DNA from 3 places in the Micromonospora sp. NPDC049891 genome. Region 1 is predicted to be linked to each of the others. Evidence: riboswitches for the same ligand, from Rfam matches in the RefSeq annotation. Region 1 holds a riboswitch; each other region holds the start of a gene.
The links. Region 1 has a riboswitch for cobalamin ahead of AB0I71_RS03385 (ribonucleoside-diphosphate reductase subunit alpha). Riboswitches for the same ligand answer to the same signal wherever they lie in the genome.
Positions count from the first base shown of each region.

Region 2: another riboswitch for cobalamin. It lies ahead of metE (5-methyltetrahydropteroyltriglutamate--homocysteine S-methyltransferase); the one in region 1 lies ahead of AB0I71_RS03385 (ribonucleoside-diphosphate reductase subunit alpha).
Region 3: another riboswitch for cobalamin. It lies ahead of AB0I71_RS24585 (acyl-CoA thioesterase); the one in region 1 lies ahead of AB0I71_RS03385 (ribonucleoside-diphosphate reductase subunit alpha).

Region 1 is NZ_JBFAML010000002.1:15,390-20,796, forward strand. It holds gene AB0I71_RS03370 (helix-turn-helix domain-containing protein) at 1-440, shown strand, start outside; gene AB0I71_RS03375 (hypothetical protein) at 587-736, shown strand; gene AB0I71_RS03380 (hypothetical protein) at 733-1,170, shown strand; cobalamin riboswitch at 1,242-1,448, shown strand; gene AB0I71_RS03385 (ribonucleoside-diphosphate reductase subunit alpha) at 1,589-3,949, shown strand; gene AB0I71_RS03390 (ribonucleotide-diphosphate reductase subunit beta) at 3,940-4,980, shown strand; gene AB0I71_RS03395 (methyltransferase domain-containing protein) at 5,069-5,407, opposite strand, start outside.
Region 2 is NZ_JBFAML010000015.1:73,166-78,572, forward strand. It holds gene AB0I71_RS19975 (hypothetical protein) at 1-1,002, shown strand, start outside; gene metE (5-methyltetrahydropteroyltriglutamate--homocysteine S-methyltransferase) at 1,089-3,326, opposite strand; cobalamin riboswitch at 3,439-3,649, opposite strand; gene coaD (pantetheine-phosphate adenylyltransferase) at 3,776-4,261, opposite strand; gene AB0I71_RS19990 (DUF6817 domain-containing protein) at 4,258-4,791, opposite strand; gene AB0I71_RS19995 (hypothetical protein) at 4,955-5,407, shown strand, end outside.
Region 3 is NZ_JBFAML010000023.1:59,819-65,225, forward strand. It holds gene AB0I71_RS24580 (peptidase) at 1-715, opposite strand, end outside; cobalamin riboswitch at 814-960, opposite strand; cobalamin riboswitch at 1,164-1,311, shown strand; gene AB0I71_RS24585 (acyl-CoA thioesterase) at 1,447-1,959, shown strand; gene AB0I71_RS24590 (hypothetical protein) at 1,963-2,244, shown strand; gene AB0I71_RS24595 (hypothetical protein) at 3,189-5,132, opposite strand; gene AB0I71_RS24600 (hypothetical protein) at 5,133-5,407, opposite strand, start outside.

The sequences.
Region 1 (5,407 bases):
TTGACAGTGGCCCGCTCGCGGCGCAGGTGGAGAACTTCCGAGGCTACCTGGAGCGGCAGCGGGGCAACCCGCGCGGCATCGTGCGACACTTCCTCGCCGCGTACCACACACCCGGGGCGACGGCCCTGCAACGCGTCGGCGACGCGGTCCAGGCCGCCCACGGGTTCGCGCTACTCGGCGATCGGCACTCAGCGGCAGGGCTCCTCGGTGCGGCGAGTGACCTCACCGAGGCGGCCGAGCGCGAGCAGGCACCGGTCCTGGCCTACTGGCTGACGCCCACGTTCAGCAGGATGGGCCTCGGGCTGGCCTATCTGGCGCTCGGCGACACGTCGGCCGGCATCGACAATCTGCGCGCCGGGTTGGCTGGGTTGCCGCCTGACCAGCGGGACGCCGCATGGACGCAGGAGTATCGGCAGGCACTCGCGGTCGCTACCGGCTGAGCTGTCCGTCAACCGTCCCGGACAGGACGCCGGACGCCTCGCACCTGCCCTGAGTGCCCACGGCCATCGCACGATTCTTGTGGGTGGTGGCGGTGCGCCCCCACGTACCGCCGCCCCCGTCCTCGAACTTCGGCGGAGGTGATGGCGTGAGCAGGTGGCACAGGTTCTGGTGGTGGCTGCGGCAGCGGCCGATACCGCTGGCTGACGGCGGGCAGCGGCGGGAGACCGTCGAGCAGGAGGCCGCCCGGCAACGCCTGCTCGACCAGGCCCGGCGCAAAGCCCGGTGGCCGGCATGACTGGGCGTGCCGTCAGCTATCGGGACGCGATGGCCGCCGAGGCGGTGCGAATCGGCCGGGCCGTCGACGCCCTGCCCGCCCGGCTCGCCGACGAGCACCTGCCCCGCCGGCCGGAGTGGACGTGCGCCAGTTGCGAGGGCGAACCGTCGTGGCCGTGCGCCCCAGCGCGGGTGCGGCTTGCCGAGGCGTACGGCCGGGACCGGGTGGGCCTGTCGATGTACGCGGGTGCCTTGTTGACGGCGGCGTTGGACGACCTGCCGCGTGAGGACCCCGGCGAGCTGACGACCCGGTTTCTCGCGTGGCTGCGGTGTACCTGCGGGGCGGGTAGCCACGCCGGGGCGTGGCCGACGATCAGGACCCCGTCGCATCCGCCGTCCTCTTCGTACGCCCGCCTGCCTGCGACCGGTCAAGCACGCACCGGCCGGACGGCGTAGCCGGATGTGACATCTGTTGCAGGACTCGCCGACACACCATCTGGTGTCTTGCGTTCGTGGGTGACCCATATATGGTGTCACCTGTAGCTGGTTCGGGCGCCCATCCGGGGCGGCCGAGGCAAGAGGGAACCCGGTGCGAATCCGGGACTGCCCCGCAGCGGTGAGTGGGAACGACAGCCGTCACAACGCACTGGGCCCCGGCCTGGGAAGCGACGGCCAGTAGGAGCGCGTGAGCACGCCCACGAGTCCGAAGACCTGCCAGCACGCCGCCCGCACTCGTGGGCGGCGGCCGCAGGCCGCGTGGGACGGCCGACGCCATCAACGGCCGCGCCCTCGGCGCGGGTCCGTGGCGTCCTCCCGCGTGTCCGAGGCCCTCAGCAGACGGCGCGAGGAGAGAGACGTGACGGTCGTGCGGGAGATGCCGGCCTCCGACGCAGGTGTGTCGGAGCAGCGCCGGCATGTGATGCAGGTCCGCAAACGCGACGGCGCCACGGAACCGGTGGACGTCAACAAGATCGTCCGGGCGGTGGAGCGGTGGGTGACCGACCTCGACGAGGTCGATCCGCTGCGGGTGGCCACGAAGACCATCAGCGGCCTGTACGACGGTGCCACCACCGCCGAGCTGGACAAGCTGTCCATCCAGACGGCCGCCGAGCTGATCGGTGCGGAGCCGCAGTACTCGAAGCTGGCGGCGCGGCTGCTGGCCGCGTACGTGGACAAGGAGGTCCGGGGACAGCAGGTGGCCAGCTTCAGCCAGTCCATCCGGTACGCGCACGACCTGGGGCTGATCGGGGACGCGACTGCGGCGTTCGTGGCCCGCAACTCGCGCAAGCTGGACGACGCGGTCGACCCGGACGGCGACCTGCGGTTCGAGTACTTCGGCCTGCGTACGGTCGCGGACCGTTACCTGCTGCGGCATCCGCAGACCCGCCTGGTGGTGGAGACGCCGCAGTACTGGCTGCTGCGCGTCGCCTGCGGGCTGTCGCAGACACCGGGCGAGGCGATCGGGTTCTACCGGCTGATGTCGAGCCTGGCGTACCTGCCGAGTTCACCGACGCTGTTCAACTCGGGCACCCGGCACACCCAGATGTCGTCGTGTTTCCTTGTCGACTCGCCGCGCGACGAACTCGACTCGATCTACGAGCGCTACCACCAGGTGGCGAAGCTGTCGAAGTTCTCCGGCGGTATCGGCATCTCCTGGTCGAGGGTCCGGGGTCGGGGCGCGCTGATCCGGGGCACCAACGGCAGGTCCAACGGCATCGTGCCGTTCCTCAAGACCCTCGACGCGGGGGTGGCGGCGGTCAACCAGGGCGGCCGTCGTAAGGGCGCGGCCTGCGTGTACCTGGAACCGTGGCACCCGGACATCGAGGAGTTCCTGGAGCTGCGGGACAACACCGGCGAGGAGTCCCGGCGTACCCACAACCTGAACCTGGCCAACTGGATTCCCGACGAGTTCATGCGGCGGGTGGAGGCGGACGGCGACTGGTCGCTGATCGACCCGTCGGACGCGCCCGAGCTGCCGGACCTTTTCGGCGAGGCGTTCGACGAGGCGTACCGGGCGGCGGAGAAGAAGGCCGTGCGGACGGTGAAGGCCCGGGACCTGTACGGCCGGATGATGCGTACGCTCGCGCAGACCGGCAACGGCTGGATGACGTTCAAGGACGCGGCGAACCGACTGTCCAACCAGACCGGTGCGCCCGGCAACACGATCCACCTGTCGAACCTGTGCACGGAGATCCTGGAGGTCAACAGCGACACCGAGACGGCGGTGTGCAACCTCGGGTCGGTGAACCTGGGCGCGCACGTCACCGCCGACGGCGTCGACTGGGAGAAGCTGCGCGCCACGGTACGCACGGCTGTGGTGTTCCTCGACCGGGTGATCGACATCAACTACTACCCGGCCGAGCAGACGGCGGTGTCGAACCCGCGCTGGCGTCCGGTCGGGCTCGGGCTGATGGGCCTGCAGGACGCGTTGTTCACGTTGCGTCTGCCGTTCGACTCGGTGCCGGCACGGGAGCTGTCGACCCGGGTACAGGAGGAGATCTTCCTGACCGCGCTGGAAACGTCGGTCGGGCTCGCCGAACGGTTCGGCCCGCACCCCGCGTACGCCGAAACCCGGGCCGCGAAGGGTGAGTTGCATCCCGACCTGTGGGGCGCGGAGGTGACGCAGGCCCAGCGGTGGACGGAGTTGCGGGAGCGGATCTCGCGCCACGGACTGCGGAACTCGCTGCTAGTCGCGATCGCGCCGACCGCCACGATCGCCTCGATCGCCGGATGTTACGAGTGCATCGAGCCGCAGGTGTCCAACCTGTTCAAACGCGAGACGATGTCCGGTGAGTTCCTTCAGATCAACACCTACCTGGTGCGGGAGCTGAAGACGCGCGGACTGTGGACCGCGCCGATCCGGGAACAGATCAAGCGGGCCGAGGGGTCGGTGCAGGGCATCGGCGAGCTGCCGGCGGACGTGCGGGAGCTGTTCCGGACCGCGTGGGAGCTGCCGCAGCGGGCGCTCATCGACCTGGCCGCCGCCCGTGCCCCGTTCATCGACCAGTCACAGTCGCTCAACCTGTTCCTGAGCGCGCCGACCATCGGCAAGCTCTCCTCGATGTACCTGTACGCCTGGAAAGCCGGGCTCAAGACCACCTACTACCTGCGGTCGCGTCCGGCGACCCGGATCCAGCAGGCCACCGTCGCCATCAAGCCGGTCGTCGCGGTGAGCGACGACGAGGCGTTGGCCTGCTCCCTGGAGAATCCCGAGAGCTGCGAGGCATGCCAGTGACCACCCTTTCCGAGACCAGCACCGACAAGCGGCAGATGCTGCTCGACCCCGGCATGGACCTGACCCTGCGGCCGATGCGTTACCCGCAGTTCTTCGACAGGTTCAAGGACGCCATCAAGAACACCTGGACCGTCGAGGAGGTCGACCTGCATTCCGACCTCGCCGACCTGGCCAAGCTGTCCCCGGCGGAGCAGCACCTGGTGTCCCGGCTGGTCGCGTTCTTCGCCACCGGCGACACCATCGTCGCCAACAACCTCGTGCTCAACCTCTACCAGCACGTCAACTCGCCGGAGGGTCGGCTCTACCTGTCGCGGCAACTGTTCGAGGAGGCGGTGCACGTCCAGTTCTACCTGAACCTCCTCGACACCTACGTGCCGGACGAGCGGGAACGGTTCGCGGCGTTCGCGGCGGTGGAGAACATCCCGTCGATCGCCCGCAAGGCCGAGTTCTGCTTCAAGTGGATCGACTCCATCTTCGAGCTACGGGAGCTGGAGACCCGCGAGGACCGGCGGGCGTTCCTGCTGAACCTGATCTGCTTCGCCGCCTGCATCGAGGGACTGTTCTTCTACGGCGCCTTCGCCTACGTGTACTTCCTGCGGTCCCGGGGCCTGCTGCACGGCCTGGCCTCGGGCACCAACTGGGTGTTCCGGGACGAGTCGATGCACATGGCCTTCGCCTTCGACGTGGTCGACACCGTACGCGCCGAGGAGCCGGACCTGTTCGACGCCGAGATGGCACAGCAGGTCCGGGACATGCTGGCCGAAGCCGTCGAGTGCGAGGTGCAGTTCGCGGCCGACCTGCTCGAACAGGGCGTGTCCGGGCTCTCCCTGGTCGACATGCGCGAGTACCTCCAGCACGTCGCCGACCGCCGGCTGGCGCAGTTGGAGATCGAACCGCTGTACGGGTCGAAGAACCCGTTCGCTTTCATGGAGTTGCAGGACGTGCAGGAGTTGTCCAACTTCTTCGAGCGGCGGGTGTCGGCCTACCAGGTCGGGGTCTCCGGCACTGTCGCGTTCGACGACGACTTCTGACGGCGGCCCAGCCGCAACCCGCTGACCCGGTCCGGCCCGGCGATGATCCTGCCGATCACCGCCGGGCCGCCCGGTTCGCGGGTCTGCCTCAGACCCGACCGGCGATCAGGTACTGCATCCGGTGCTCGTGGTTCGGGGCGACGCCGAACCGCCGGTCCAGCTCGAAGATCGACGTCAGCGACGTGGCGGTGACCCCGGTGATTCCCGCCCGTTCGAGCACTGCCACGGTCTGGTCGATGGAGGTCGCGGCGGCCAGCGGCAACACCGCTCGGACCTGACCGTCGTAGTGGTCGGCGAAGTTCTCCGAGGCGTTGTCCAGGCCCTCGGGGAACCAGGTGCTGTCGACAACGGCGACCGTGCCACCGGGGCGCAGCAGGCGGGCCCAGTTCGCCACCGCGGTCTCCGGCTCGCGCAGCGTCCACATCAG
Region 2 (5,407 bases), on a different contig from region 1:
TGTTCGGTCGCCCGGATCTGGCCGTGGGCGGTGGCGTGCATCGTGTTCGTCGTCGGTGAGCTGGCTCTACGCACGTACTGGATCGCGGGCGGCCGGTGGGGGTACACCGCCTGCGACCGCACCGACCTGGTCGGCTCGGCGGGTGGCTGCGGCGCGGACCGCGTCGCAACGCTGCCGTTCTGGGCGGGGTGGGGAGCGGTGGGGGTCGGTGTCGCCCTCGCGATCCTGGTCGCGGTCTCGATCCGGTTCCGTGGCCGCGCGTTGGCCGCCGGGAACTGGAGGGCGGCCGCGCTGCTCCTGGTCGTCGCGTTCCCGCTGCATCTGCTTTTCGAGATCCCGGCGGCGGTGGCGGGGCGTCCTTCGGACTGGCGCGACCTCGGTGCCCGGCTCGCGCTGCTGACCGGGGGCATCCTGTTCGCCGGGCTCGCGAACGCCGTCGGTCCCCGGCGCGAAGCACCGGTGGCGGGATTCCAGCCGGTGCCTCGGTGGACCCGTCGCGCGGCGTACGTCGCAGTCGTGCTGCCAGTGGTCGGCTGGGCCGTACCACACGGGCTCTGGGCGCTCGGCGTGCCGTTCGGCATCGCTACCCGGCAACTCGCGGACATCCATCACGACCTTTCGACTCCGACGGGTGCCGCGATCACCCTCGTCCCGCCGGTCGCCGGGCTGCTCGTGCTCGGGCTGATACAGCGCTGGGGGCAGCAGTTCCCGCGCTGGGTGCCGGGACTGCGGAATCGACAGGTCCCACCGCTGCTCGCGGTGATCCCGGCCGCAACGGTGGCGCTGGCCCTCGTCATCTACAGCGTGTTGAGCGGCGCGGTGTTCGTAGGACAGTTGCACGCGGGCGAGCTTCGCTGGTCGGACGTCCGTGAGGAATGGGCGGTGGCGGGCACGCTGCTGGTGTTCCTCGGCTGGGGTGTGGCGCTTGGCGTCGCCACCGTCGGCTACGCCCTCACCACCGGCCGTCGTGGATGGCGGATCCACCAGCACGGCCAGCGGTAGCCCACGCCGGACGTGTGATGTCGGTGAGGTGACCGTGCGGGTCGAGCCGGGCGGCCCCGGTGTGGTGGGTCCGCCCGGCTCGGGTGTCAGTTGCCGCGGACCTCGGCGGCGGCGGCGACCAGGTGCCGCAGGGACGCCTCGACCTCGGGGTAGCCGCGGGTCTTCAGCCCGCAGTCCGGGTTCACCCACACCCGGCGCGCCGGTACGGCCGCGACGGCCAGCCGCAGCGCCTCGACCACCTCGTCGCGCGGCGGCACCCGGGGCGAGTGGATGTCCCACACCCCGGGGCCGACACCCCGGCCGTAGCCGATCGCGGCCAGGTCGTCGAGGACCTCCATCTTCGACCGGGACGCTTCGATGCTCGTGACGTCGGCGTCGAGGGCGTCGATGGCGGTGATCACCTCACCGAACTCGGAGTAGCACAGGTGGGTGTGGATCTGCGTGTCGTCGGCGACACCGCTGGTGGCCAGCCGGAACGCGCCGACCGCCCAGTCCAGGTATGCCTTCTGGTCCGCGCTGCGCAGCGGCAACGTCTCCCGCAGCGCCGGCTCGTCGACCTGGATGACCCGGATCCCGGCGGCCTCCAGGTCGCGGCACTCGTCGCGCAGGGCCAGCGCTACCTGGTCGGCGGTGTCCGCGAGAGGCTGGTCGGTGCGGACGAACGACCAGGCCAGGATGGTGACCGGGCCGGTGAGCATGCCCTTCACCGGTCTGCTGGTCAGCGACTGCGCGTAGGTGGACCACTCGACGGTCATCGGCGCCTTGCGGGCCACGTCGCCGTAGATGATCGGCGGGCGTACGCAGCGGGAGCCGTACGACTGCACCCAGCCGTGCTCGGTGGCCGCGAAGCCGTCGAGCTGCTCGCCGAAGTACTGCACCATGTCGTTGCGTTCCGGCTCCCCGTGCACGAGCACGTCCAGGCCGAGCTGTTCCTGCAACCGGATGACCTGTTCCACCTCGGCGCGCATCCGGTGGGCGTAGCCGGCGTCGTCGAGGTGGCCGGCCCGGTGCGCGGCGCGGGCCCTGCGCAGCTCGGCGGTCTGCGGGAACGAGCCGATCGTGGTGGTCGGCAGCTCCGGCAGGCCCAGCCGCTCCTGCTGGCGGGCGGCCCGGGTGGGGTAGTCACCACGCTGCCGGTCGGTGGGACGCAGCGCGGCCAGGCGACCGCGTACGTCGTCGTGACGCCAGTCCGCCGGGGTCCCCGGCAGGGGCTCGGGTAGCGCGGTGGTGCCGTCGCGCAGCGCGCGGCCGAGCACGACGACCTCGTCGACCTTCTGCCGGGCGAACGCCAGCCGCTCGGACAGCCGGGGGTCGAGGTGGGTCTCGGCGGACAGGTCGACCGGCACGTGCAGCAGCGAGCAGGACGAGGACACGGCGACGTGGTCGGCCAGCCCGGCGACCGTCGCGCCGGCCGCGACGGCGGCCCGCAGGTCGGTGCGCCAGATGTTGCGCCCATCGACCAGGCCGGCGACGATCGTCTTGCCACCCAGTGGTCCGGCGGCCGCGAGCCGGTGCAGGTTGCCCGGTCCGGCGACCAGGTCCAGACCGACGGCTTCGACAGGGGTGCCCAGCAGGGCGGGCAGCGCGTCGCCGAGGTCACCGAAGTAGGTCGCGACGAAGATCCGGGGTCGGTGCGTGAGTTCACCGAGCCGGGTGTAGACGCGGCGCAGGGCGTCGATCTCGACCGGGGTGCGGTCGGCGACGTAGCCCGGCTCGTCCAGCTGCACCCAGCCGGCGCCCGCGTCGGCCAGGGCGGCGAGAATCCGGGCGTACGTCTCGACCAGGTCGTCGAGGCGGGCGAAGGGATCCTCACCCTTGGCCAGCAGCAGGAACGTGGCGGGTCCGACGAACACCGGCCGGGTGGTGATGCCCAGGTCGCGGGCCTCGGCGTACTCGCCCAACGCCTTCGCCGGATTAGCGGTGAAGACGGTGTCGGGGGCGATCTCCGGCACCAGGTAGTGGTAGTTGGTGTCGAACCACTTCGTCAGCTCCAGCGCCGGCTCGGCGTCGACACCCCGCGCCATGGCGAAGTAGGTGTCCAGGGTGGACAGGCCCAGCCGGGTGAACCGGGTCGGGACGGCGCCGACGGCCACGGCGGTGTCGAGCATGTGGTCGTAGTAGGAGAAGACATTCGACGGGATCGCGTCGAGCCGGGCGTCGCGGAGCGTCCGCCACACCTGCGCCCGCAGTCCGGCGGCGGTGCTGTCCAGAGCCTCGGCGTCGACAGCGCCGGCCCAGTACGCCTCGACAGCCTTCTTGAGTTCACGATTGGCACCGATGCGTGGGTAGCCGAGCACGGTGCTCTGCCCGAATGCGGTACTCACCAGGGGGTCCTTCCCTCGAAGTGTCCGGCGGACACGGAGAGGGGAAGACGGGTACACCTCGGGTACCGGCTTCCGCCCTGACCCTCCCGAGAGGCCGCCGGCGGCGCACACCGGCGGCGTGCGCAGCACTGGCAGGTCTTCGGACTCGCGGGCATGACACCAGGTCGCCTACTGGCCGTCGCTTCCCAGACCTCGCGGTCCAGTGCTTGTTGACGGCGGTCGTTCCCACTCACCGCTGCGGGGCAGTCCCGGTCTCACACCGGGTTCCCTCTTGCGACGTCCCGCCCGAGCGGACGGGACGAACCAGCGCCACCGGCCATGGTACGGGTCAGAGCGTGCCGACCGGTCGGGAGTGTCCGACGTACGGGACGGCGTGCGCCGCTGACCGGTTCGCCGGTGTCAGATGTTCCGGCGCGGCGGTGCGGCAGGGTTGCGCCGATGGCGGCAGGCTACGACCGGGCGGACGAGGGCGACGTCCCCACCGTACGCACCGCGGTCGACGACACCCTGCTCAGTTCCGGCTGCGCGGGCAGGAACAGGGTGGGGACACCGAGCGACTGGTTCATCGCGGCGAGTCGGTACTCGGCCTGAAGGTCTGTGGTGTCACGCACGCCGCGCACGATCACACCTACGTCGTGGCGACGGCAGTAGGTGGAGGTCAGCCCGCGCCAGGCCGCGACGGTGACGGAGGGCCATTCGACAGGCAACGCGGCCCGGACAGCGGCGGCTCGTTCCCGCTCGTCGGCGCCCGGGTGCTTGCCGCTGTTGACCGCGACGAGCACGACCACGTCGTCGAAGAGGGCACAGGCCCGCTCCACCACGTTCAGATGCCCGGCGGTGAAGGGGTCGAAGCTGCCGGGGTAGACCGCTCGTACGCGTACCCGACCGGGGGGTCGCGCCGCCGCGGGCGGCCCGGCGGATGGTCCGGGTCTCACGGCCGCAGGACCCGCTGCACGTCGCGAATGACCTGCTCGGAGGCGAGTGGCGACCATGAGGCGAACACTTCCTGGAAGTAACCGCCGTAGCGGGCCGCCACCGTGGGATCGTGCTCGATGACGTCCAGTTCGTTGACGATGCTCAGGTCCACGAGGGACCGGAGCTGAGCCGGCTTCGGTGTCCTCACCTGCCCTGCGAAACGGTCGAACACCTGGCCGGTCCGTGCCAGCTCCCGCCAGCTGCGTCCACGGTCGCAGGCGCCGTACAGGTAGACGAGCTCCTCGGCGTCGGCCCCGACGAGGTCCCGCAGTACGGAGCGATCGGCCCGGTCAAGCAGGGCGAGGTCGAACCCGTCGGTGCCGTAGACGGCGTGGGTGAGGCCCGCGGCCCGCACCTCATCGCCGCAGCCGAGCACGGCAAGTCGGTCGCTGACTCGACACAGGTGGGCGTACAGGTTGCCCCCCGGGTGCGCGATCTGCTCCGCCCCATGCCGGCGGAGCCAGCCCCGCGCGCCTTCGTCGGTGCCCATGGCCCGACTGTAGGTATCGGCTGCCGGAACCGCTGGCCCCGCGGGTGGGCAATATGTCACAGCACTGCGGGCGCCGGAACCCGGGAAGAGCTTGACGCCCCGAATCTCATCGAGCATGGTCGATTGGCATCGTTCTTCGAACGTCTTGACACGGGGAGGATTGATGAAAGCGTTCGTCACCACCGCCCTCGCTGCGGCCCTGCTGGTGCTGAGCACGGGCAGTGCGCCCAGTGGTCGGCCGGCCGCCGGCGCACCCTGCGCCGGGCAGATCCACTCGAATCCGGGATTCGAGCGTGGCACCACCGGCTGGGATGCCGGACCCCGCATCGTCGTGCTCGGCGACGCGGCCCGGCCGGCACACACCGGCCGGGCGTACGCCACCTTCGCCGGGTTGGACGTCACGCGTACCGACCTGCTGCGCACCACCGTCACGGTGCCGGCAGACTGCGACCTGACGGTCCGCTTCTGGGTCCGGACCACCACCACCGAGACCATGCGCGGCGACTACCTGAACGTCGGGCTGGCGGTCACCGGGATACCCCCGAAGACCAGGTTCTCACTGGCCTTCGACGGCGGGTCACAGTGGCGGCAGTACAGCATGTCGACCGGGACCGCG
Region 3 (5,407 bases), on a different contig from region 1:
GCCAGTGCAGCCCTGCGGCGGCATCAGCCTTACGACCGGCGGCCCGCAACGCCTGCACCGCGACGGCCGTCACGTCCACATCGGACGCACAGGCCGGCTGCGCGGGCAGCAGCGGATAGCCGCCGTCGGGGCACCGGGTACCCGCCAGCCATCCGGCAGCGGCCGCCGGCACACCTTGCGCGGTGCGGTCCAGCGCGAGAATCGCGAAGGACTGGCTGAACGCGTTGCTGAAATCACCCCACGCCGACCGGTCGGTGAAGCGGCCGCCGGACGTCTGGAGCGATTCCAGCCGGGCGATGAGGTCGACACCGCCGACGTCGGTCGGGTCACCGCCGCGGACCGCGACGGCGAGTGCGAGCTTGGCGGTCGCGCCCGCGTACGCCTCGGTGGTGCCGTCACCGATGTACCCGTCACGCACGTCCGGCCGGGTCGCCCAGGCCAGGGCTCGCGCGCCGAAGTCGTCGGCGACACCGGTGGCGGCGAACGCGAAGACCGCGTCCAGGGTCAACCCCTGGTCCGGGTACGCGACCCCGTCGAAGACGGCCTCGAAGCGTTCCCCGTCGACAAGCTGTCGGGCCAACCAGCCCGCGGCCGCATCGGATCGGACGGTGCCGGCCTGCGGGGGCGCGGCCATCACGGGTGTGGTCAGAGTGAGGGCGGCGAGCACACCGCAAAGCAGGGCGAGCAGGCGGTGCCGGCTCAGGCGGACGACCATCGGACGCGCCTTTCCGGCCCGGCGGTCGTCAGAAACCCGGCCCGCCCGGCGACGGCGCGGCTGGCCGGCCTCCGACCCGTGGGCCACGACGGGTGGGGAGCAGAAATCGCGGGTGCGGCAGGTATTCGGGCTCGCCACCAGGGAAGCTCCCGGCGGCCTACCGTTGCGGGCCAGCGCCGGACTTCGACCGGACTTCCCCCGCACACACACGCGGTTGTTCAGTTGTCGCGCCAGTCTCGTCTGCTCCCACAGCCACTGTCAATCCGCTACCGATCGCACACGGTGGGTCGTGACGGCGAGGTTCGTGGCGATCGCGGCCACGGGCCGACGCTCGGCGTCGGAGTGATGGGGCAACTCGCCACAGGTACCCGGGCCGGACGGTCGTCGGACCGGGTCAGGATAGGGTGGCCGACGGCGCTGGTTCGCCCGGCCGTGCGGTCGGGCGTCGTAAGAGGGAACCCGGTGAAAGTCCGGGACTGCCCCGCAGCGGTGAGTGGGAACGACAGCCGTCACCACGCACTGGGCCGCCCGGCCTGGGAAGCGACGGCCAGTAGGAGACCGGCCGAGTCCGGCACCGCCCACGAGTCCGAAGACCTGCCCGCGCTGCGGACACAAGGTGTGTGCGCTGCCGTCGACCTCGCGGGCGGGTCGGGCGGGTGACGCGCCGAGACGGCGCGTCCTCGACGTGCGCGCCGACGGGTCGGTGGCTTGTTCCCCGAGGACGGACACCCGTGCACGACACGACCACTCTCGCCGGCCGACCACCGTCAGCCTCCCACCTGACCCTGTCGCAGATCATGGACCAGCACCACACCAACCTGATGGGCACGGTCCACGGCGGCCGGATCCTCAACCTCATCGACTCCGTCGCCGGAGTGGTCGCCGCCCGGCACTCCGACGGCCCGGCCGTCACCGCCGCCATTGACGAGACCGCCTTCCTGCGCGCGGTCCGGGTCGGCGACGTCGTACACGTCGACGCCCGGATCACCTGGGCGGGACGCAGCTCCATGGAGGTCACCGTCAAGGTCACCGCCGACCGGTGGGACCGCGCCGTGCCACCGACCGACGTGGCCACCGCCCACCTCGTCATGGTCGCCGTCGACGACAACGGCCACCCCCGCCCGGTGCCGCCACTGCTACCCCAGACCGACGAAGACCGGCGCCGCTACCGCGAGGCACAGATCCGCCGCGAGCACCGCCTGGCCCTGCGGCAGGCCCTGCTCGACGGCACCGAGGAGCACTGAGACGTGCTCGGACTCTCCGCGGCGGCCCTCGCGGGCTACCTCGCCGTGATCTTCATGTGCGTCACGGGCACGATGATGTGGTGGACCCGCCGCAGCACCGCCTCCGGCCTTGCCGCGCCCCGGGCAAAACTCCCGCTCTGGGACAACAGGACCCCGCTCGGCGCGATGGTCGTGCTCGGCGTTTTCCTGCCCCTGTTCGGCCTGTCCCTGCTGGTCATCTTCGCCCTGGACCAACTCCTGATCCGCCGGCTTCCCGCACTGCGAAACTTCTTCGGCACCGTCTGACCCTGCCGAGCGCCGGCCGGCCCAACGTTCCGGGGAACCATCAACGGTGACCGGCCGCCTATCCGTAGGCGTGACTGGGTCGTCCGGCGCCGGCTTCGGTTTCCGGCACCCGCCTCGATTCGTGTGACTCGCAAGACGGCCAGCTACCCCGCCGCGTACCAAGCGGGTACGCCAGCACACCGGCGGGGCCGCTTCTGACGGTACGAGCCGGCACCCCGGTACCACACTGTTTTGCGCCCCACATTCCGCCCCGGCAGCACCCGAACAGGCGGCGCAGTCGAAAGATCCCTGGCCAGAGGCCGTTTCGGACGAAGTCTCAACACCGATCACCGAAGTACAGTGTGGGGCGCTGGGTGACCACGGCTGTGACCACGAGATCACAAACAATCGGCGCCAGTCGATGACTGACGCCGATTGACCTGCATAAACGCAAGGTGGAGCCGAGGGGACTCGAACCCCTGACCCCCACACTGCCAGTATGGTAACGATTCTGTCACGCCGTACCGCCGGATGCCAACAGGTGCTCTGAGCAGGGAAAGCTCTCTACGTCAAATCACACCCCCTGTCGCCACTTGTCACGCGATGACGGCTATTTGATCTTGGGCTGTGACCACCGAAGTGACCACGCTCAGTGTGGGAGGCTTCGTGCCACCCCGTCCAGCCAGCGCCGCCGCACCAGACCGAATAGCACATGGATACGATTCGGGAAAACAGGTGGTCTTCGCGATATCCGCACCAACGAGGCCGTTCACCTCGCCCGGCGGAACCGTAAACCCGAGCCACCCAGCAGGCGTGACCCGGCTGGTCGTCACCGGGCGGCCGTGACGCCGGGATCCGCCCGGCGCACGCCCCAGGACTGGTTTATCCAGTGCGCACTCCAGCGTCGCCGATGTCCGACAGATGATTGGGAGAGGACGGCGGCTTCCGAGGATTCGGCCGAGCTGTCACTGCTTCCCTTGGATGTCTTCGACCCGTTGGCCCTGACCGACCCCGGTGTTCGTGACTCCGGGAACGACTGAGCGCTGTGAGGTGAGATCGATCGTCGCATGTGTGCTCATGATGCCGGTGGCGAGGTCATTGTCGGCGACGATTATCTGAATTTTCCTGCCGTAGGTCTCCGCGAGAGTTACTAGTCGGGCATATAGGCGTCGGCCCAGTGCCACGTCTGGTTCCCGGTTACCGATTGCCTTACGTGGCGAGTCGATGATCAGGAGGTCGGGGAGAAGGACGCCGGGGTGGTCGATAGCTGTCGTGAGTAGGGTCAGGTGGTAGGCGACGTTGAGGGCGGTGCTGGCTCCGCCGCCGCTCGCTTGGAGTGCCTCGAACTCCGTGTCGCCTACCAGCGGCAGGAAAGTTGTGGGGTCGATTCGAGCTACGCCGTCAACAGGTATGCCGATGCGTTCGACTTCCTCCTTGAACGCCTCGTCAATGTCTTCGAGTTGAGTGCCGCGGCGCCGTAGAGCCTTCTCTCGTTCGGTGATGTCGACTGCGAGTTGACGCTGGGTTTTGCGGTGCTGGGCCACCTGTGCGCGAAGCTGGTCGAGCCGGCGCCACATCGCAGCGTGGCGGTTGGTCTCGTCAATCCTCTGCCGCAGGGCTTCTGTCTCGCGGCTCAGTCGCGCAACTAGTTCGATCCGGGGAGATACGGCTCCCGCAGTCGCCTGGTCGTACTCACGGTGGAGCGCCTCCAGTTCGGCATCTGCTTGGCTCGCTGCCTGTTGGGCCTGTGCATGGGCTGCGATATCGCTGCGCAGCAGTTGCTCGGTTTCGGCCATCTGGTCGTGGATGCGCCCGACGTTCTGAGCCGAGGACTGGATGTCGCCTAGGCCCACCGGCTCGATCGGCTGGCAGCAGAGGAGGCAGTCCGTCTCGGCGAGCTCGCGTGGGCCGAGTTCCTGCATGCATCGAGGGCAGGTGGAGAACTCGAACGGAGAGAGGAGTCCGACCGCTGTGCTGAGACGTTCTGCCTTGGCGAGATCCAGGTTCAGCTGAGCTAGTATCGCTTCCCTGCCGCGTATCGCCATCGCCATGAGGTCGGCTTCCTCGTGACGCTTCTTCGAGTTGGACAGCGCTGCGGATAACCGTCCCCGGCGTTCCTCTTCAGCCGCTGTCAGGGCCTCGACCTCCTCTCGCGTCGCCCGGAGCCGGTCCTCGGCCGCTCCGAGCTGTTGCAGAAGTTGTAGACGCCGTGCGCGCAGCTCGTCGGGGTCGGCTATGCCGTCCTCTCGGATGAAGCGGTCGATTGCGATGGCATCCTTCTCCAGTTGTTTGGCTTGGTCGCGCTCAAGACCTCGCCGGCGTTTGAGGTCGAGTAGCTCGGGGTCCGTGAGACCGAACATCAGCTCGAACGCGGAGATGCGCTTGGGGTTGACGTTGGGGTCGAGGTGACCGACTACCGAGCGGTCGATCTCCTTCGCCTGCAGGTAGCAGTAGCGGAAGATGTCCCTGAAGGTCAGCGCTGTGGTCCGCGCGTTGACACCCATGCGGCTCGTCGGCACGCGTTCGACGGGTATCCCGAGTGCTTCCAGCAAGAAGCGGGAGATGGACGGCCCGTCCGCTGGCGTCGGGCTCACCGGCCAGGTGTGCTCCACGACCCCCGACCCTGGCTCGATGATCTCCACGATTCCTGCATCGGTGCCGATGCGCCGGCGCAGAATCAGAGGGCTGTTGCCGGCCTGGATGGCCAGGTCGACGTGCGTAACGTGCTGGACCACCGCGGGTGTCAAGGCGGCGTTTCCCCCGAGCGCATGCTTGATGAGCATCAGGAGCGTCGACTTGCCCATACTGGTCGTGCCCGTGACGAGCGTAAGCGGCGAGGCGAAGTCGAACGAGTGTGCTGCGGTGTTGGTAGCGACTGAGAGCGACCTTATGCGAAGGTTGGTGGCCATCTAGATCTCGCTTCTGAGCGGGAGCGCGACAACGTCCGGTAGCCGCTCGTAAATCAGGTCCTTCAGCTCGCGGCCGGGCAGGTCGAAGTGCTGCCGGAGGAACCGGGCCCGCTCGGCCACGACCGCCCACGGATGCGTGGCTCCGAGTTGCCCACTGAGTTCTCGGCCGACGTCCGTCGGCGTGATCTCGGTAGCTCCGTCGACGCTCGCGTACGTCGCCAGGCGCTTGCCAACCAGTGCACCGAGTATGGGGTAGTACCGGTCGTCCCAAGGAC